Regions from separate parts of the Agromyces indicus genome, predicted to be linked through region 2. Evidence: predicted binding sites of a transcription regulator. Region 2 holds the regulator's gene; the other holds the start of a gene.
What was found. Region 2 encodes LexA, which represses DNA repair genes until DNA is damaged. Its sites were predicted from a motif close to TCGAACANNTGTTCGA; they were not measured.

Region 1 (9,083 bases), on a different contig from region 2:
CCGCCGACCGCCGCCGTCACGACGCCCTCGTGCCCGAGCATGCTCTGCACGCGGGTGAGCCCGTGGTGCACGCGCTCGTCGGGCCCGCCGCCCCACAGGCCGGCCTCGTGGTTGCCCGTCGAGTCGACGCGCTCGGGTACGACGCGCAGCCGCACGATCGGGGAGTCGAGCCCGGTGTCGGCGGTACCCGCGCCCTGCAACTGCCACCGCACCCGGTCGACCACGTCGGCGGGCGTGAACCAGTGCGGATGCAGCCAGCTTCGGCTCGAGTGCCCGCCGCGCTCGTCGTCGAGCTCGACGCGGATGCCCGTGCACACGAGCCGGACCGCCCGCATGCGCTCGATGAACTCGTCGGCCCGCACGCGGAACGCGAACGCGAGCTGGTCGATGCGGTCGAGCGGCGGCTCGAAGTGCTGCTCGATCTCGAAGTCGGGCGGAGGAGTGCGGGGAGCCACCCGCGACTGCTCACGGCCTGCGGCACGGTCGTGGGCGAACGCCCCGGCCGCGCCGAAGCGCCGTCGCACGTCGTCGTCGGGCAGCGCGGCGAACTCGCCGAGCGTGCGCACGCCGAGCCGGTGCAGCAGCGTCGCCGTGCGCGCGTCGACGACGAGCGACACGGGCAGCGGGGCGAGGAACGCGGCCGCCCCGCCCGTCGCCACCAGGTGCACGGGCGATCGCGAACCGGCACGGGAGGCCGCACGCGCCGCCTGCTCGGCCGCGAACGGTCCGTCGGCGACCCCGACCCGGGCGCCGACCACGCCGAGCCCGGCGGCCGCGTCGAGCAGCGCCCGAGCCGCCGCCTCCTCGCCGCCGTAGTACCGTGCCGGGCCGCGGGCGCGCATCGCGAGCGTGCCCGGTCGCAGCACCTGCACGCCCGGCACGATGGCCTCGATGCCGCGCACCACCGGCTCGAACGCACGATGGTCGAGCGCGGCGTCGTACTCGAGCACCGTGAGGGCGGTCGAGCGGTACTGCGCCTCGCGGAGCTTCAGCCCGCGCGTCACGCCGTCGCGCCGGGCGGCCGCCGAGCACGAGTGCACGAGCCCCTTCTCGGTGAGCGCCACCGGGAGGGCGGGGTCGACGCCGTGCTCGCGGCACGCGGCGAGCACGGGCCAGTCGGGACACCACAGCACGATGGTGCGCACCGCCGCGCTCATGACGCCCTCGCGCCGAAGTCGGGGCGATGCACGACGGATGCCGCCCCCGGGCCGACCGCGTCGGGCGTCGCGTCGACCGCCGCGAATCCGAGGTCGCCCGCGGGCAGCCGCAGGCGCCGTCGGCTGCCCCGGCCGACCTCGCCGCGACCCGTGACCCGGACCACGACCTCGCGCTCTGCGAGGTGCCCGTGACCGCGGTCGAGCCCGGTCCAGTCGCTCTGCTCGAGTTCGAGGCGCGCATCGCTGCCGGGCCAGTCGCCGTCGACCAGCAGCAGGGCGCCGCGCTGGCGGAGCCGCGCCGCGAACCGCGACGCCTCGGCGGGCGCCAGGCGCCCCGCCGGGCGCACGGCCACCACCGGGATGACGTCGGCGAGCGCCGCCGCGACCGTGAGCCACTGCCGGCCGGGATCGGGCACGAGCACGAGCCGCTCGAGGTCGATGCCGAACCGCGAGGCCGCCTCGACGCCGAACTCGGGGATGCCCGAGACCGCGACCCAGCGCCCGCTCCGCGACGGGCCAGCGAGCGCCGCCATGAGCAGCGTGATCGATCCCTCGACCTGCACCACCGCGCCCTCGCGCAGGGCGCCGCCGGGCAGCACCGCGGCGAGCGCCGGATGCGTCGGCACCGCCCGCGAATCGAGCCGCGTGGCCTGCATTCCCCGGATACGCGCCTGGAGCTCCTCCACCCGCTCGACCCGGCCCGCGGCCGCGACGGAGGCGGTCGGCACGGATCGGGGAGCGGTCATCGTCACCACTCAATGTTCGAACACATGTTCGAATACGGCAAGTCCCGGATGCCACGCGTCCGCGCCCCCGTGCAGGGGTCGCCGACCGCGGCGGCACCCCGCGGCATCCGCTCGCACCCGCCGACCGCGGCGCTCGACGCCGCGACACCGGACACCGGGATGCCGCGACACGTGGATGCCTCGACACCTGGATGCATCGACACCTGGTTGCCTCGACGCCTTGCTGCCTGGACGCGGGGGATGCCGTTCTCAGGAGATCTCGGCCGGATCGCACGTTCCTCAGGACGACACGCCGTGCCGGACGGCGACCCGCCGGGGGGACTCCTGAAAACGGGTTCGAAACCCCCGGAAACGCGAGAAGGCCGGATCCGAAGATCCGGCCTTCTCGACAACGCGTGCGCGAGGGGGGACTTGAACCCCCACGCCCTATACGGGCACTAGCACCTCAAGCTAGCGCGTCTGCCAATTCCGCCACCCGCGCGTTGTCTCGGCCCTGATCGCTCAGCGGCCGTAGAAGACATTAGCACGGTTTTCGAGGCCCACTGAACACGGCCCGGCGCTAGCGTGGACCGCATGGCCGAGACCACCCCGACCGACGCCCGCCCGACCATCGGAGGCGCCGCAGCCGGCCTTCCGGACGGCCTCGACGAGACCGCGCTGATCGCCCGCGACCTCATCCGGTTCGACACGACCAACCACGGCGAGGGCCGGTCGAACGGCGAGCGCGAGGCCGCCGAGTACGTCGAGGCGCGGTTGCGGGCCATGGGCCTCGAGCCGGCCGTGTACGAGTCCGCGCCCGGCCGCGCGAGCGTCGTGGCGCGGGTTCCGGGCGCGAACCCGGACAAGCCCGCCCTGGTGCTCCACGGCCACCTCGACGTGGTGCCGGCCGACCCGCGGAACTGGAGCGTCGACCCGTTCGCGGGCGAGATCCGCGACGGCATGCTCTGGGGCCGCGGTGCGGTCGACATGAAGGACATGGACGCGATGATCCTCACGGCGGTCGGCGACATCCTCGCCGAGGGCCGACTGCCCGAGCGCGAGCTCGTGCTCGGGTTCTTCGCCGACGAGGAGGCCGGCGGCCTCTACGGCGCGGGCTGGCTCGTCGACGAGCACCCCGAGCTGTTCGCCGGCGCCACCGAGGCCATCAGCGAGGTCGGCGGCTACTCGATCACGGTCGGCGGGCAGCGCGCCTACCTGCTCCAGACGGGGGAGAAGTCGCTCGTCTGGGTGCGCCTCGTCGCGCACGGCACGGCCGCGCACGGTTCGCGCCTGGTGGGCGACAACGCCGTCACGAAGCTCGCCGAGGCGATCGCCCGTATCGGCCGCCGCGAATGGCCCCTGCGACTCACCGACACGACGCGCGAACTGCTCGCGGCGATCGCGGCGGCCATCGGCGCCGACCCCGAGCAGGTCTCGCCCGACGAGCTGGCGCTCGCCACCGGATCCGCCTCCGGCTTCATCACCGCGACGCTCCGCACGACGTCGAACCCGACGCTGCTCGACGCCGGGTACAAGCACAACGTCATCCCCGACCGCGCCGAGGCCCTCGTCGACATCCGGACGCTGCCGGGTGAGGAGGAGGCGGTCCTCGCCGAGATCCGCGAGCTCATCGGCCCCGACATCGAGATCCAGACCGTGCACCGCGACGTCGGACTCGAGGCGCCCACGCACGGACCGCTCGTCGATGCGGTCACGAGCGCCCTGCACGCGCACGATCCGGAGGCGACCGTGTTCCCGTACCTGCTGAGCGGCGGCACCGACAACAAGTCGCTGTCGCGACTCGGCATCGCCGGCTACGGGTTCGCGCCGCTCCGCCTGCCCGACGGACTCGACTTCCCGGCGATGTTCCACGGCGTCGACGAGCGCGTGCCGCTCGACGCACTAGTCTTCGGTAGGCGGGTCCTGCGCGACCTGCTCCTCGCGTACTGACGTCCTCGTACCGAAGCGCGCTCCGACACACTCCGACCACGACGGTCCCGTGCCCTCCGCCGTCCGGAGGGCGGAAGGGCGACATCCAGTTGATCGAAGCGATCATCCTCGGCCTCGTGCAGGGCCTGACCGAGTTCCTGCCGATCTCCTCAAGCGCGCACCTGCGGATCCTCGGCGAGTTCCTGCCGAACGCGGCCGACCCCGGTGCGGCCTTCACCGCGATCACGCAGCTCGGCACCGAGGCCGCGGTCGTCGTCTTCTTCTGGCGCGACATCGTCCGCATCGTGCGCAACTGGTTCGCCTCGCTCGCCGGCCGCGTGCCGCGGAACGACCCGGACGCGCGCATGGGCTGGCTGATCATCGTCGGCTCGATCCCGATCGTGGTGCTCGGCCTGCTCTTCCAGGACCAGATCGAGACGGTCTTCCGCTCGCTCTACGTGGTGGCGACGATGCTCATCGTGTTCGGCATCGTGCTCGGCCTCGCCGACTGGGCAGGCGCCAAGCGCCGCAAGCTCGACGAGCTCACCGTGCCGCACGGCCTCTACTTCGGGCTGGCGCAGTCGCTGGCGCTGATCCCCGGCGTCTCGCGCTCGGGCGGCACGATCACGATGGGGCTCCTGCTCGGCTACGAGCGGGCCGCGGCGGCGCGGTACGCGTTCCTGCTGGCGATCCCCGCGGTGTTCGGCTCGGGCTTCTACCAGCTGTTCAAGAGCTGGGGCGAGCCGGCCGTCTACGGCCCGCTCGAGACGGCCGTGGCGACCGCGGTCGCGTTCGTCGTCGCCATCCTCGTGATCGCGTTCTTCATGAGCTACATCTCGAAGCGCAGCTTCCTGCCGTTCGTGATCTACCGCATCGCGCTGGGGCTCACGATCTTCGTCCTGCTCGGCACGGGGGTGCTGCAGCCCTAGGCGAGCGGATGCCGCGCCGCGGGCGTGCACGCGGCATGCCGGCTTCCGCCCCGGCCGGTCGGGGTCCGGCGCTCAGGCCCCGTCGCGCGGGCGCCAGGGGCCGCTGCCGCCGGGCTGGTCGCCGCGGCGGCGCAGGTACCGCTCGAACTCCTGCGCGATCGCCTCGCCGGAGGCCTCGGGGGCGTCGGCGGCGTCGCGGGCCTGCTCGAGCTGCTGGATGTAGCCGGCCATCTCGTCGTCATCGGAGGCGAGGGCGTCCACGCTCGCCTCCCAGGCCTGGGCCTCGTCCTCGAGGGAGCCGCGCGGGATGCTGAGGCCGGTGAGCTCCTCGACCTTGCCGAGCAGCGCGAGGACGGCCTTGGGGGAGGGCGCGTTGTGCACGTAGTGGGGCACGGACGCCCAGAGCGAGACGGTCGGGATCCCGACCCGCTCGGCCTGGTCGGCGATCACGCTGAGGATCCCGACGGGGCCCTCGTAGGTCGATCGCTCGACGCCGAGCGCGGCGCGCACCTCGGGGTTCTCGCTCGAGGCGAAGACCGCCAGCGGGCGCGTGTGGGGCGCATCCGCGAGCATCGCGCCGAGCAGCACGATGCCCTCGATGTCGGCCGACAGCGCGGCGTCGACGAGCTCGGCGGCGAAGCCCTTCCACGTGCGCGCGGGCTCGGCGCCGAGGAGCACGTGGAGCGCGTCGGCGCCCGGTCCGGTGACGCCCTCCTCGTCGGGCTCGACGGGGATCCCGCTCGGGCCGAGGATCGCTGCGCCGGGCCAGGAGAGCCGTCGCGAGCCGTCCGGCTCGGACTGGATCGTCGGGCGCGTGAACTGGTAGTCGAAGTAGAGCTCGGGATCGACGGCCGCGACCTCGACGAGGCGGAGCCGCTCCGCGAGGAGCCGGGCGGCGCCGGTGGCCGCCTCGCCCGCGTCGTTCCACCCCTCGAATGCGACGATGAGGAGTCGTCCGCCCTGGAACCCGGTCGGCTGCTGCACTCGGTTCGCCCCGCTTCCCGAACCCGGGACCTCCGGGCTCACCTCCACAATAGGCCGTGCGGATAGAATCGCCGGTTGTGACCCCAGCCCTCCCCGCCGCCGTCCTGTGGGACATGGACGGCACTCTCGTCGACACCGAGCCCTACTGGATGCGAGCCGAAGGCGAGCTCGTCCGCGAGTTCGGCGGCAGCTGGACCGACGAGGACGCCCTGCAGGTCGTCGGCGCCGGCCTCTGGGAGGCCGCGGCCGTGTTCCAGCGCGCGGGGGTCGACCTCGACGCCGACACGATCGTCGCGCGCCTGACCGCGCGCGTTCGCGAGCAGCTCGCCCAGCACGGCGTGCCGTGGCAGCCGGGCGCGCAGGCGCTGCTGAAGTCCGTCCGCGACGCGGGCATCCCGACGGCGCTCGTGACCATGTCGGTGCGGTCGATGGCCGAGGACATCGTCGCGGCGATCCCGTTCGAGGCGTTCGACCTGCTCGTCACGGGCGACGAGGTCGCCGAGCCGAAGCCCCACCCCGAACCGTACCTGACGGCCGCCGAGCGGCTCGGCGTGGCCATCGGCGACTGCGTCGCGATCGAGGACTCGGTGCCCGGGCTCCGTTCCGCGGCATCCGCCGGCACCGTCGCGATCGGCGTGCCGCACATGGTGCCCCTCGACCCGGCCGCCGCGCAGGTCATCTGGGACTCGCTCGACGGGCGCACCGTCGACGACATCGCCCGCGTCGTGGCATCCGCGAGGGAGACCGCATGAGCCGCGGGGAGGCGAGCGGACCCTTCCGCGCCGGCGACCGCGTGCAGCTGACCGGCCCCAAGGGACGCCTGCACACGATCACCCTCGAGCCGGGCAAGCTGTTCCACTCGCACAAGGGCGCGATCGCGCACGACGACCTCATCGGCCTGCCCGACGGCTCGGTCGTGGCCAACCAGGTGGGTGTCGAGTACCTGGCCCTCCGGCCGCTGCTCAGCGACTTCGTGATGTCGATGCCGCGCGGCGCGGCGATCGTGTACCCGAAGGACGCGGCGCAGATCCTCGCGCAGGCCGACGTCTTCCCGGGTGCGACCGTCGTCGAGGCCGGCGTGGGCTCCGGCGCGCTGTCCCTGTGGCTGCTCCGCGCGATCGGCGCGCACGGCCGGCTGATGTCGTTCGAGCGTCGCGAGGAGTTCGCCGACGTCGCCCGCGGCAACGTGGCCACCTTCCACGGCGCGGACCCCGAGAACTGGTCCATCACCCTCGGCGACCTCACCGAGGCGCTGCCGGAGCAGGCGCCCGAGGCATCCGTCGACCGCGTCGTGCTCGACATGCTCGCGCCGTGGGAGTGCATCGACGCCGTGTCGACCGCGCTCAAGCCAGGCGGCGTGCTCCTCTGCTACATCGCGACGGTCACCCAGCTCTCGCGCGTCGCCGAGGCGATCCGTGCGACCGGCCGGTACACCGAGCCGCAGGCGAGCGAGACGATGGTCCGCGGATGGCACGTGCAGGGCCTCGCGGTCCGGCCCGACCACCGCATGATCGCGCACACCGGCTTCCTGCTCACCGCACGCCGGCTCGCCCCCGGCACCGTGCTGCCCGAGCTCAAGCGCCGCCCCTCGAAGACGGAGTTCAGCGACGAGGACGTCGAGGCGTGGACGCCCGGCGCGCTCGGCGAACGCAACGTCAGCGACAAGGTGCTGCGCAAGCGCGCACGCGCAGCGGATGCCGCGGCCCGCCGCTCGCGGGGCGACGACGACTCCCGACCCGACACCGAGGCGCCCGACGCCGACTAGGCTGTCTGCGCCCGTTCCACCCAGACGAAACGAGGACCCGTGCGACTCCCGCTCGCGCTTCTGGCCACCGCGACCGCCGTCGCGGTCACGCTCACCGGCTGCACCGCGGCACCCGACCCCGAGGCGACCGCCGGCGCGTCGTCCGACCTCATCGAGGTCGAGGGCGACTTCGGCCAGGAGCCCCGGGTCGACTTCCCGACGCCCGTCTCCCCGGCCGAGACGCAGTGCACCGAGATCATCGAGGGCGAAGGCGACCGGCTCGTGGCCGGCCAGCAGGCGCTCGTCGGCCTCGCGGTGTACAACGGGACGACCGGCGAGGAGATCGACGTCAACGGGTTCGGCGACCAGGAGCCCGTGCCGATCCTCCTCAGCGAGGGCGGGCTCCCCGGCATTCGCAAGGGCCTCTCGTGCGCCAGCGAGGGCTCGCGCGTCGTGATCGTCGCCCCGCCCGCCGACGCCTTCGGCGAGGAGGGCAACGCCCAGCTCGGCATCGAGCCGGACGACAGCCTCGTCATGGTGTTCGACGTGCACCGCGCGTTCCTGCTCAAGGCGAACGGCGCGCCGCAGATCGCCCGCGACGGGTTCCCCGCCGTGGTGACGGCGCCCGACGGGCGTCCGGGCATCACCGTGCCCGACACCGAGCCCTTCGAGTCGACCGAGGTCGAGGTGCTGAAGGCCGGCTCCGGCGCGGTGGTCGAGGACGGCGACCAGGTCGTCGTGCACTACACGGGCGTGCTGTGGGACGACAACTCCGTCTTCGACTCCACCTGGGAGCGCAACGGCCCGACGGCGTTCGTCGTCGCCGAGGGCGAGGGCTCGCAGGTCGTGCCCGGGTTCGCCGAGGCGCTCATCGGCCAGAAGGTCGGCTCGCAGGTCGGAGTGGTCATCGCCCCGGAGGACGGCTACGGCGACGCCGAGCAGGCGGGCATCCCGGCCGGCTCGACGCTGTTCTTCGTCATCGACATCCTCGGCGTGGTGTGACCGGCGGGCGCGTCGTCCGCCCGTCGCACGCCGGTCAGTATGATCGCTGACGTGGCGTCATCCAAGCGCTCGGGGGAGCCGAGGATCCCGGTCGAGGACCGGCTCTTCAGCCTCGTCCTCGCGCTGCTCGCGACCGAGACCGGGCTGCTGAAGTCCGAGATCCTCTCGACGGTGCGCGGCTACGCCGAGCGCTACGACGATCGCGGCGGCAACGCCAACCTCGAGCGCCAGTTCGAGCGCGACAAGGACGAGATCCGCGACCTCGGCATCCCGCTCGAGACGATCGAGTCGCCCGACCGACCCGGCGACAACCAGGCGCTGCGCTACCGGATCCCGAAGGGCGACTACGACCTCCCGGTCGACGTGCGGTTCACGCCCGACGAGCTCGCCCTGCTCGGCCTCGCCGCCGAGGTCTGGCGCGAGGCCTCGCTGTCCTCCGACTCGCAGCGTGCGCTCACGAAGCTCCGGTCGCTCGGCATCGAGCCGCGTGAGCCCGTGATCGGCTACGCGCCGCGGCTCCGGGTGCGGGATGCCGCGTTCGAGCCGATCCGGCAGGCGCTCGACAAGCGGCAGCGCGTCCGGTTCCGCTACCTCAAGCCGGGGGAGCGCGAGC
Region 2 (9,083 bases):
ACGACCACGCCGCGCGCCGCGTCGGCGACGGCCTCGATCGTCTCGAGGGTGAGCGGAGTGCCCGTGGGGTTGTTCGGCGAGCAGAGGAGGACGATGTCGGGGTCGTGGCGCTCGATGGCCGCGACGGCGGTCTCGGGGGTGAGTTCGAAGTCGGCGTCGCGGTCGGCGGTGATCCACCCGGTGCCGGTGCCCGACGCCAGGAGCCCGTACATCGAGTACGTGGGGCCGAAGCCGAGCGCCGTGCGCCCGGGTCCGCCGAAGGCCTGCAGGACGTGCTGCAGCACCTCGTTCGACCCGTTCGCCGCCCAGAGCTGCTCGGGCGCGAGGCCGTGGCCGAGGTACTCGGCGAGTGCGACTCGGAGGCGGCTGAACTCGCGGTCCGGGTAGCGGTTGAGCCCGATGATCGCGGCGGCGACCCGGGCGACGATGTCGTGGGCGACGTCCTCCGGGATCGGGTGGGTGTTCTCGTTGACGTTCAGCGCCACGGGCACGTGCTTCTGCGGCGCACCGTACGGGGACTTGCCGCGCAGGTCGTCGCGGATGGGCAGGTCGTCGAGACTCGTCACCGATCAATGCTATCCGCGCGCCGATCCCGGAGGGCCGAGTGCGACCGCGGGTGACGCGGCGCCCGGATTCAGTCGACGACGGGCAGCGCGAGTTCCTGACCGGGCTGGACCACCGCGGTCGCCAGGCCGTTCAGCCGCATGATCTCGAGGATCACCTCGCGGGGGTCCTCCGACGGGGCGACCGTCTCGGCGATGCCCCAGAGCGTGTCGCCCGCCCCGACGACGACCGTCTCGAAGGCCACCGGCGCGACCCCGTCGTCGATGCCGGCGACGGCACCGCCGGAGGACAGCGCCCCGACGAGCACGGCGATGACGATCGGCACGGCGGCGAGCCCGGTCAGGACGACCCGACCACGACGCGTCAGCCGGAGCCGCGTGCGCACGCCGGATGCGCCGAACGCCGGCACCGACGGACCACCGGTGGGCCCAATGACCACTGCACTCATTCCGCACCTCCTCGGGAGAGCCCGCATCCGGCCCTCGGCCGGGAGGGCCGGATGCGAAGCTGTGTTCCGAATATATCTTCGAACATTCGCACCTGCAAGGACCGCGGGTGGGAGTTTCGGCCCCGGATCGCGCGACACACTCGAACGGATGTTTGTCGCGAGCGCATCAGGCGGATACAGTTTCGAATGTCCGACGACAGTCGAACACCGACCACCGACATCCGGGCCACGGCGGCCCCGACGAGAGGCCACGACGTGAGCATCGACATCGACCGGGCACCGGGCGCGAGCGGTCGATCGCGGCGGCGCAAGGGGCTGAGCGCCAAGCAGCTGGCCATCCTCGAGGTGATCCGCGGCTCGGTCGCCGAACGCGGCTATCCGCCGAGCATGCGCGAGATCGGCGACGCGGTGGGCCTCTCGTCGCTCTCGAGCGTCACGCACCAGCTCAACCAACTCGAGCTCGCCGGCTACCTGCGCCGCGACCCCAACCGTCCGCGTGCGCTCGAGATCCTCATCGACGCCCCGGGCACCGAGTCGCGCCAGCCCACGGTCGCCGAGGCGCCGTCGGTCGGCGACGCCACGATGGTGCCGCTCGTCGGGCGCATCGCCGCGGGCGTGCCGATCACGGCCGAGCAGCAGGTCGAAGAGGTGTTCCCGCTCCCCCGCCAGCTCGTCGGCAAGGGCGAGCTGTTCATCCTCAAGGTCGTCGGCGACTCGATGATCGATGCCGCGATCTGCGACGGCGACTGGGTCGTCGTGCGCTCGCAGCCGACGGCCGAGAACGGCGAGATCGTCGCGGCGATGCTCGACGGCGAGGCGACCGTCAAGGTCTTCCGCCAGCGCGACGGTCACACCTGGCTGCTCCCCCGCAACACGGCGTTCGAGCCGATCCTCGGCGATCAGGCCGAGGTGCTCGGCAAGGTCGTCGCGGTCCTGCGGGCGGTCTGAGCTCCGACCCGTCCGACATCGGTCGAGGCCCGGCACCGGGCATGGCGAGGGGCGGATGCCGCAGCGCGCGCCGCGGCATCCGCCCCGCTGCTCCGCTCAGCCGGCGGTCGCGCCGACCGCGACCCCCTCCCGCACCGCGCGCGTGGCCTCGACGATGTTCGTGAGCGACGCCACCGTCTCGTCGTACCCGCGGGTCTTGAGCCCGCAGTCGGGGTTGACCCACAGGCGACCGGCCGGCACGCCGTCGACGGCGCGTTCGAGCAGCGAGCGGACCTCCTCGACGCTCGGCACCCGCGGCGAGTGGATGTCGTAGACGCCCGGTCCGACGCCGTGGTCGAAGCCGCTCGCGGCGAGGTCGTCGACGACCTCCATGCGGCTGCGCGCCGCCTCGATCGAGGTCACGTCGGCGTCGAGCTCGCGGATCGCGTCGATGACCACGCCGAACTCGGAGTAGCAGAGGTGGGTGTGCACCTGCGTCGCGGGCGCGGCGCCTCCCGTGGCCAGCCGGAACGAGCCGACCGACCAGTCGAGGTAGGCGGGCTGGTCGGCGCGCTTCAGCGGGAGCAGCTCCCGCAGGGCCGGCTCGTCGACCTGGATCACGCGGATGCCGGCGGCCTCGAGGTCGGCGATCTCATCGCGCAGCGCGAGGGCCACCTGACGCGCGGTGTCGCCGAGCGGCTGGTCGTCGCGGACGAACGACCACGCGAGGATCGTCACGGGACCGGTGAGCATGCCCTTCACGGGCTTGCCCGACAGCGACTGCGCGTACGCCGACCACTCGACCGTCATGGGCGCGGGACGCGACACGTCGCCCCAGAGGATCGACGGGCGCGTGCAGCGCGAGCCGTACGACTGCACCCAGCCGTGCTGCGTGACCGCGAAGCCGTCGAGCAGTTCGGCGAAGTACTGCACCATGTCGTTGCGCTCCGGCTCGCCGTGCACGAGCACGTCGAGGCCGAGGCCCTCCTGCAGGCGGATGACACGCGCGATCTCCTCGCGCATGAGCTCGCGGTAGGCGGCATCCGTCAGCTCGCCCTTCACCAGCCGGGCGCGGGCGCGACGGATGTCGGCCGTCTGCGGGAACGACCCGATCGTCGTCGTCGGCAGCGCGGGCAGGTCGAGGTCCTCCTGCGCGGCGACGCGGGCCTCGTAGGCGGCGCGGGCGAAGGCGCCGGCGTCGAGGGCGGCGAGGCGGTCGCGGACCGCCGGCACGCGCACGCCCGGGGTGGCGGCGCGGTCGGCGAGGGCGACGGATGCCGCGTCGAGCTCGGCCGCGATCGACTCGCGGCCCTCGGCGAGACCGCGCGCGAGCACCGCGACCTGGGCGACCTTCTGGTCGGCGAACGCGAGCCAGCTCACGAGGCGGGCGTCCAGCGCGGACTCGTCCTCCACGTCGTGCGGGACGTGCAGCAGCGACGTCGACGTGGACACCGCGACGGAGCCGGAACGCGACCGGAGCGCCTCCGCGCGCTCGAACGCGCGCTCGAGGTCGCCGCGCCAGATGTTGTGGCCGTCGACGACGCCCGCGACCAGGGTCTTCCCGGCGAGCGCCTCCTCCGTCACCGCGTCGAGCCGGTCCGGCAGGTCGCCGCGGACCAAGTCGAACGCGATCGCCTCGACCGGGGTCGACGCGAGCGCGGGCAGGGCGTCGTCGAGCGACCCGTACGGAGCGGCGACGAGGATCGCCGGGCGGTCGTCGCGCGCGCCGAGCGCGTCGTAGGCGATCCCGACCGCCTCGAGGACTCGTTCGCGCGGTTCGTCGAGGCTCTCGCTCACGAGGGCGGGCTCGTCGAGCTGCACCCACTCGGCACCCGCGCGGGCGAGCTCGTCGAGGAGCTGCTGGTACACGGGCACCAGGTCGGCCAGGCGATCGATGGGGCGGAAGCTCTCGGGCGCGTCATCCGCCGCCTTGGCCAGGAGGAGGAACGTGACCGGGCCGACGAGCACCGGCCGGGTCGCGAACCCGGCCGCCCGGGCCTCGCGGACCTGCGCCACGAGCGCCTCCACGTGGGGTGCGAACGCCGTGTCGGGACCGATCTCGGGCACGAGGTAGTGATAGTTCGAGTCGAACCACTTCGTCATCTCGAGCGGCGCGTCGGCGCCCTCGCCGCGCGCGACGGTGAAGTAGCCGGCGAGGTCGAGGCGCCCGTCGGCGTCGAGCAGCCGCTGGAAGCGCGCGGGGATCGCGCCGACCGCGACCGCGGCGTCGAGCACCTGGTCGTAGTACGAGAAGCTCTCGGGGATCGCCGAGTCGGTGCGGCCGAGGCCGAGCGCGGCGAGTCGCTCGCGCGTGGCGGCGCGGAGCCCGGCGGCGGTGCGCTCGAGCTCGTCGGCGTCGATGCGGCCGGCCCAGAACGCCTCGACGGCGTGCTTGAGCTCGCGGCGCCGCCCGATGCGGGGGTAGCCGAGGATCGTTCCGGCGGGGAAGGCGGGTGCGGTCATCGTTCTCTCGTGTTCCTCTCGGTGCCCGCATGGGCGGGGGTTCGGATGCCGAGCCGGTCCAGGACGGCGAGCACGGCCTCGTGGCGGTTGAAGGTGTACAGGTGCAGACCGGGTGCGCCGCCGTCGAGCACCTCGCGGGCGAGGTCGGCGGCGAAGTCGACCCCGAGGTCGAACAGGGCATCGGCGTCGGGCTCGATCTCGAGCGGGATCGCGAGCTCGCTCGGCGCGGGCACGCCCGTGAGCTCCTGCAGGCGGGCCAGCCGTCCCGGCGTGGTGACGGGCATGATCCCCGGCAGGATCGGGATGGTCACGCCGCCGGCGCGGGCGCGCTCGACGAAGCCGAGGTAGTCGTCGGCGTGCCAGAACAGCTGGGTGATCGCGAGGTTGGCGCCCGCGACCTCCTTGGCGAGGAGCACGTCGACGTCCTGCCCGATCCCGCGCGATCGCGGGTGCCCGGTCGGGAACGCCGCGACGGCGACCCGCTCCGGACGCGGGCGGTCGAGGATGCGGGTCGCTCCGGGGATCCCGGGGATCCCGACCTGGCCGAACGGCTCGCGCTCCTCCTGCACCCGGTGGATGAGCTGCACGAGCTCAGCCGCGCTCCGCAGGTCGCCGAGACCCGTGTCCGGTCCGGCGCCCGCGGGCGGGTCGCCGCGGAGCGCGAGGAAGCTCGTCACCCCGGCATCGAGGAACTCGCGCACGAGCCGGTTCGCCTCGGCGTGGCTCGAGCCGACGCACGTGAGGTGCGCCATCGGCTCGACGTCGGTGTGCTCGAGCATGTACCGCAGCACCGTGAGCGACCGGTCGCGGGACGACCCGCCGGCACCGAACGTCACCGAGATGAACGCCGGGTCGACCTCGGCGAGCCGGTCGATCGTGCGGCCGAGCGCGAGCGCGGCGGCGTCGGTCCGCGGCGGGAACAGCTCGAACGAGATCGCCGGCCGAGGCCGACGGTCGCCGTCGTCGGGTCCGGTTCCGGTCATGGTGCTCCAGGTGACGGATGCCGCACCGGTCGGTCGAAGCACGGCACGCCGCGCCCGACCGGCCGTCACGGCGGGTGGGTCTCGCGGGCGGGTGCCGGGCTCGGCGGTCGCTCCAGGCGGGCGGCATCCGGCCGCTCGCCACGATCTGGTGCGACGATACGCCCGGCGCGCGGCATCCGCCCGGGTTGTTACGACGCGTGACCGGTCGGCCCCGCATCGCCGCCGACACGACGACGGCCCGGTCGACGCGATGGTCTGACCGGGCCGTCGGGTGAGCGGATGCTACGCGAGCGCGCCCATCCGGAACTCCGCGAGCTGCGCGGCCTGCTCGGGCGAGGCGAGCGCGCGGATGCGCGTGCCGTCCTCGACGTACTCGGTCGAGAGGACGCGACCGGTCTCGTGGAGCGTGGACACGATGTCGCCCCGGTCGTAGGGCACGAGCAGGTCGACCTCGACGGCCGGGTCGGGCAGCATGCGGCTGATCGCCTCGAGCACCTCGGCGACGCCCTCGCCCGTTCGCGCGGAGGCGAACACGGCGTTCGGCTCGAGCCCCTGCAGCACGAGGCGGTCCTCGGGCGTGATGAGGTCGGCCTTGTTGAAGACCACGAGCTCGGGGATGTCGCGCGCACCGACCTCGCCGATGACGTCGCGGACGGTCGCGATCTGGCTCGCGGGGTCGGGGTGGGCGGCGTCGACGACGTGCACCACGAGGTCGGCGTCCGCGACCTCCTCGAGGGTCGACCGGAACGCCTCGACGAGCTGGTGCGGCAGGTTGCGGACGAAGCCGACCGTGTCGGCGATCGTGTAGACGCGGCCGTCGGCCGTCGTGTTGCGCCGCACGGTGGCGTCGAGCGTCGCGAACAGGGCGTTCTCGACGAGCACGCCCGCGCCGGTGATGCGGTTCAGCAGGCTGGACTTGCCCGCGTTGGTGTACCCGGCGATCGCGACCGACGGCACCGCGTTGCGGTTGCGGTTGGCCCGCTTGGCGTCGCGCGCCGGCTTCATGCCCGCGATCTGCTTGCGCAGGCGCGCCATGCGCGAGTGGATGCGGCGGCGGTCGAGCTCGATCTTCGTCTCACCGGGACCACGGGAGCCCATGCCCGCACCGGCGCCGCCGACCTGGCCGCCGGCCTGCCGCGACATCGACTCACCCCAGCCGCGGAGGCGCGGGAGCAGGTACTCGAGCTGCGCGAGCTCGACCTGGGCCTTGCCCTCGCGGCTCTTGGCGTGCTGGCTGAAGATGTCGAGGATCACGGCCGTGCGGTCGATCACCTTCACCTTGACCGCGTCCTCGAGCGCACGCCGCTGGCTGGGCGCGAGCTCGGTGTCGGCGACGACCGTGTCGGCGCCCAGCGCGGCCACGATGTGCCGGAGCTCCTCGGTCTTGCCGCGCCCGAGGTAGGTGGAGGGGTCGGGGTGCGGGCGGCGCTGCAGCACGCCGTCGAGCACGCGGGCTCCCGCGGTCTCGGCGAGCGCCGAGAGTTCGCGCAGCGAGTTCTCGGCGTCCTCGAGGGAGCCCTGGGCGTACACGCCGATGAGCACCACGTTCTCGAGCCGCAGCTGCCGGTACTCGACCTCGGTGACGTCCTCGAGCTCGGTCGAGAGGCCGCCCACGCGGCGGAGCGCCGCGCGCTCCTCGCGGTCGTACTGCTCGCCGTCGTAGCCGTCGCCGTCGCCCGGCCGGTCGAGGCCGTCGCGCTGGATGGCGGTGGCGTCGCCGCCGCCGAAGCGTGCGATGCCGGCGCGCGTCTCGGCGCTGCGCAGCACGCGCTCGACGGCATCGTCGGAGGTCTCGTGTGCAGCGTCGCTCATCTGGTCCAGCCTACTTCCGTTCGTGCGATAGGTTCCCGTGTATGCCGCAGGAGCAGTACTTCTCGTCGAAGCCCGCCGACGACGGCTCGCTCCGCACCATCCCCGTCCGCCTCGCCGGTCGCGACGTCGAGGTGCTCACGGCGGGCGGCGTGTTCAGTCCGGGCCACGTCGACGCCGGCACGCAGGTGCTGCTCGACGAGGTGCCCGAGCCTCCGGCATCCGGCCACCTGCTCGACCTCGGGTCGGGATGGGGGCCGGTGGCGATCACCCTCGGGTTCGAGTCGCCGGATGCCACGGTGTGGGCCGTCGACGTCAACGAGCGGGCGCTCGACCTCGTGCGTCGGAACGCCCGACGTCTCGGCCTCGTCAATGTCAACGCCGCGATGCCCGACGATGTTCCCGACGACGTCCGCTTCGCGGCGATCTGGTCGAACCCGCCGATCCGGATCGGCAAGGCCGAGCTGCACGCGCTGCTCCGGCGGTGGCTGCCGCGCCTCGACGTCGGCGCGACCGCGTGGCTGGTCGTGCAGAAGCATCTCGGCTCGGACTCGCTGCAGCGCTGGCTGGCCGAGGAGTTCGGCGACGGGTGGACCGTGGCGCGGGCCGCCTCGTCGAAGGGCTTCCGGATCCTGACGGTCACGCGCGACGCCTGACCGTCGCGTCGGGCGGGCGGGCGGCGAGCCGCCGCGGCATCCGCCCGGTTCAGGCGAGGCTCAGCACGCCGTCGAAGACGAGTTCGGCCGGACCGGCCAGCAGGACGTGCTCGCCGTCGGCCTCGGCCGCCATGCGCACGCCGACCACGCCGCCGGCCACCTGCACGACCCACTCGTCGGGGGCACCGCTCCCGGCCCAGTGCCGCACGGCGAGCGCCGACGCGACCGCGCCGGTGCCGCACGAGAGCGTCTCGCCCGATCCGCGCTCGTGGACGCGCATCCGGATGCGGCCGCGACCGCCCTCGACGAGGGGCTCGGCGGGGACGACGAACTCGACGTTCGCGCCGGCCTGCGGCTGCGGCTCGAGGATCGGCAGGTACGCCAGGTCGAGGCCGTCGAGTTCGCTGTCGTCGGCGAGGGCCACCACGACGTGCGGGTTGCCCACGTCGATGCCGAGGCCCGGGCGGGCCACCGGCAGGTTCTTGGCGCGGACGAGCGGCTCGCCGCCGTCGAGGCGCCACGTGCCGAGATCGGCCTCGAATCCGCCGTTGCCGAGCGCCCGAACCCGGCGCACGCCGGCGCGGGTGCCGATGGCGATCCACTCGTCGGGGCCGAGCTCGACGAGGCCCTGGTCGACGAGGTAGCGGGTGAAGACGCGGATGCCGTTGCCGCACATCTCCGACGGGCTGCCGTCGGCGTTCCAGTAGTCCATGAACCACGTCGCCGCCGGGTCCTCGGCGAGGGCGGCCGCGCCGTCGGGCAGGCGGTCCGATCGCACGGCGCGGATGATGCCGTCGGCGCCGACGCCGAAGTGGCGGTCGCAGACGGCGGCGATGCGGGTCGGCGTGAGCTCCGTCTCGCCCTCGGGGTCGCTGAACAGCACGAAGTCGTTGCCCGTGCCGTGGCCCTTGGTGAAGCGGAGATCGAACGCCATCGCACCAGTCTAGGGACGCACGGGCATCGCTCCGGACGACCGCGCCAGGCGTGCGGTGCGCCACCGCCCCGCCGGATGCGGCTCAGTCGCCGGTCGCCTGCCGCGCCACCTCGGCCGCGACCGCCGCCCGGTCGTCGGCGTCGACGACGGATGCCGCGGCATAGCGCCGGAACCAGCCCACCTGCCGGCGGGCGTACGTGCGCGTGAGCGCCTGCGTCTCCGCGATCGCCTCGGCCTGCGGCATCCGCCCGTGGATCTCGGCCAGGGCCTGCGCATAGCCGATGGCCTTGCGCGCGGTG

Region 1: imuA' (DnaE2-dependent mutagenesis accessory factor ImuA') is a predicted target of LexA. The motif match lies at 1,920-1,935, and genes of this name have one in related genera.

The regions. Positions count from the first base shown of each region.
Region 1 is NZ_JAVKGS010000002.1:697,002-706,084, forward strand. It holds gene RH861_RS09550 (DNA polymerase Y family protein) at 1-1,157, opposite strand, end outside; gene imuA' (DnaE2-dependent mutagenesis accessory factor ImuA') at 1,154-1,903, opposite strand; tRNA gene RH861_RS09560 (tRNA-Leu) at 2,300-2,384, opposite strand; gene RH861_RS09565 (M20/M25/M40 family metallo-hydrolase) at 2,477-3,832, shown strand; gene RH861_RS09570 (undecaprenyl-diphosphate phosphatase) at 3,916-4,740, shown strand; gene RH861_RS09575 (PAC2 family protein) at 4,813-5,724, opposite strand; gene RH861_RS09580 (HAD family hydrolase) at 5,802-6,476, shown strand; gene RH861_RS09585 (tRNA (adenine-N1)-methyltransferase) at 6,473-7,489, shown strand; gene RH861_RS09590 (FKBP-type peptidyl-prolyl cis-trans isomerase) at 7,529-8,470, shown strand; gene RH861_RS09595 (helix-turn-helix transcriptional regulator) at 8,522-9,083, shown strand, end outside.
Region 2 is NZ_JAVKGS010000004.1:20,761-29,843, forward strand. It holds gene RH861_RS13380 (histidinol-phosphate transaminase) at 1-566, opposite strand, end outside; gene RH861_RS13385 (LysM peptidoglycan-binding domain-containing protein) at 635-1,012, opposite strand; gene lexA (transcriptional repressor LexA) at 1,268-1,960, shown strand; gene metE (5-methyltetrahydropteroyltriglutamate--homocysteine S-methyltransferase) at 2,057-4,402, opposite strand; gene RH861_RS13400 (methylenetetrahydrofolate reductase) at 4,399-5,427, opposite strand; gene hflX (GTPase HflX) at 5,668-7,197, opposite strand; gene RH861_RS13410 (class I SAM-dependent methyltransferase) at 7,239-7,850, shown strand; gene dapF (diaminopimelate epimerase) at 7,900-8,784, opposite strand; gene miaA (tRNA (adenosine(37)-N6)-dimethylallyltransferase MiaA) at 8,867-9,083, opposite strand, start outside.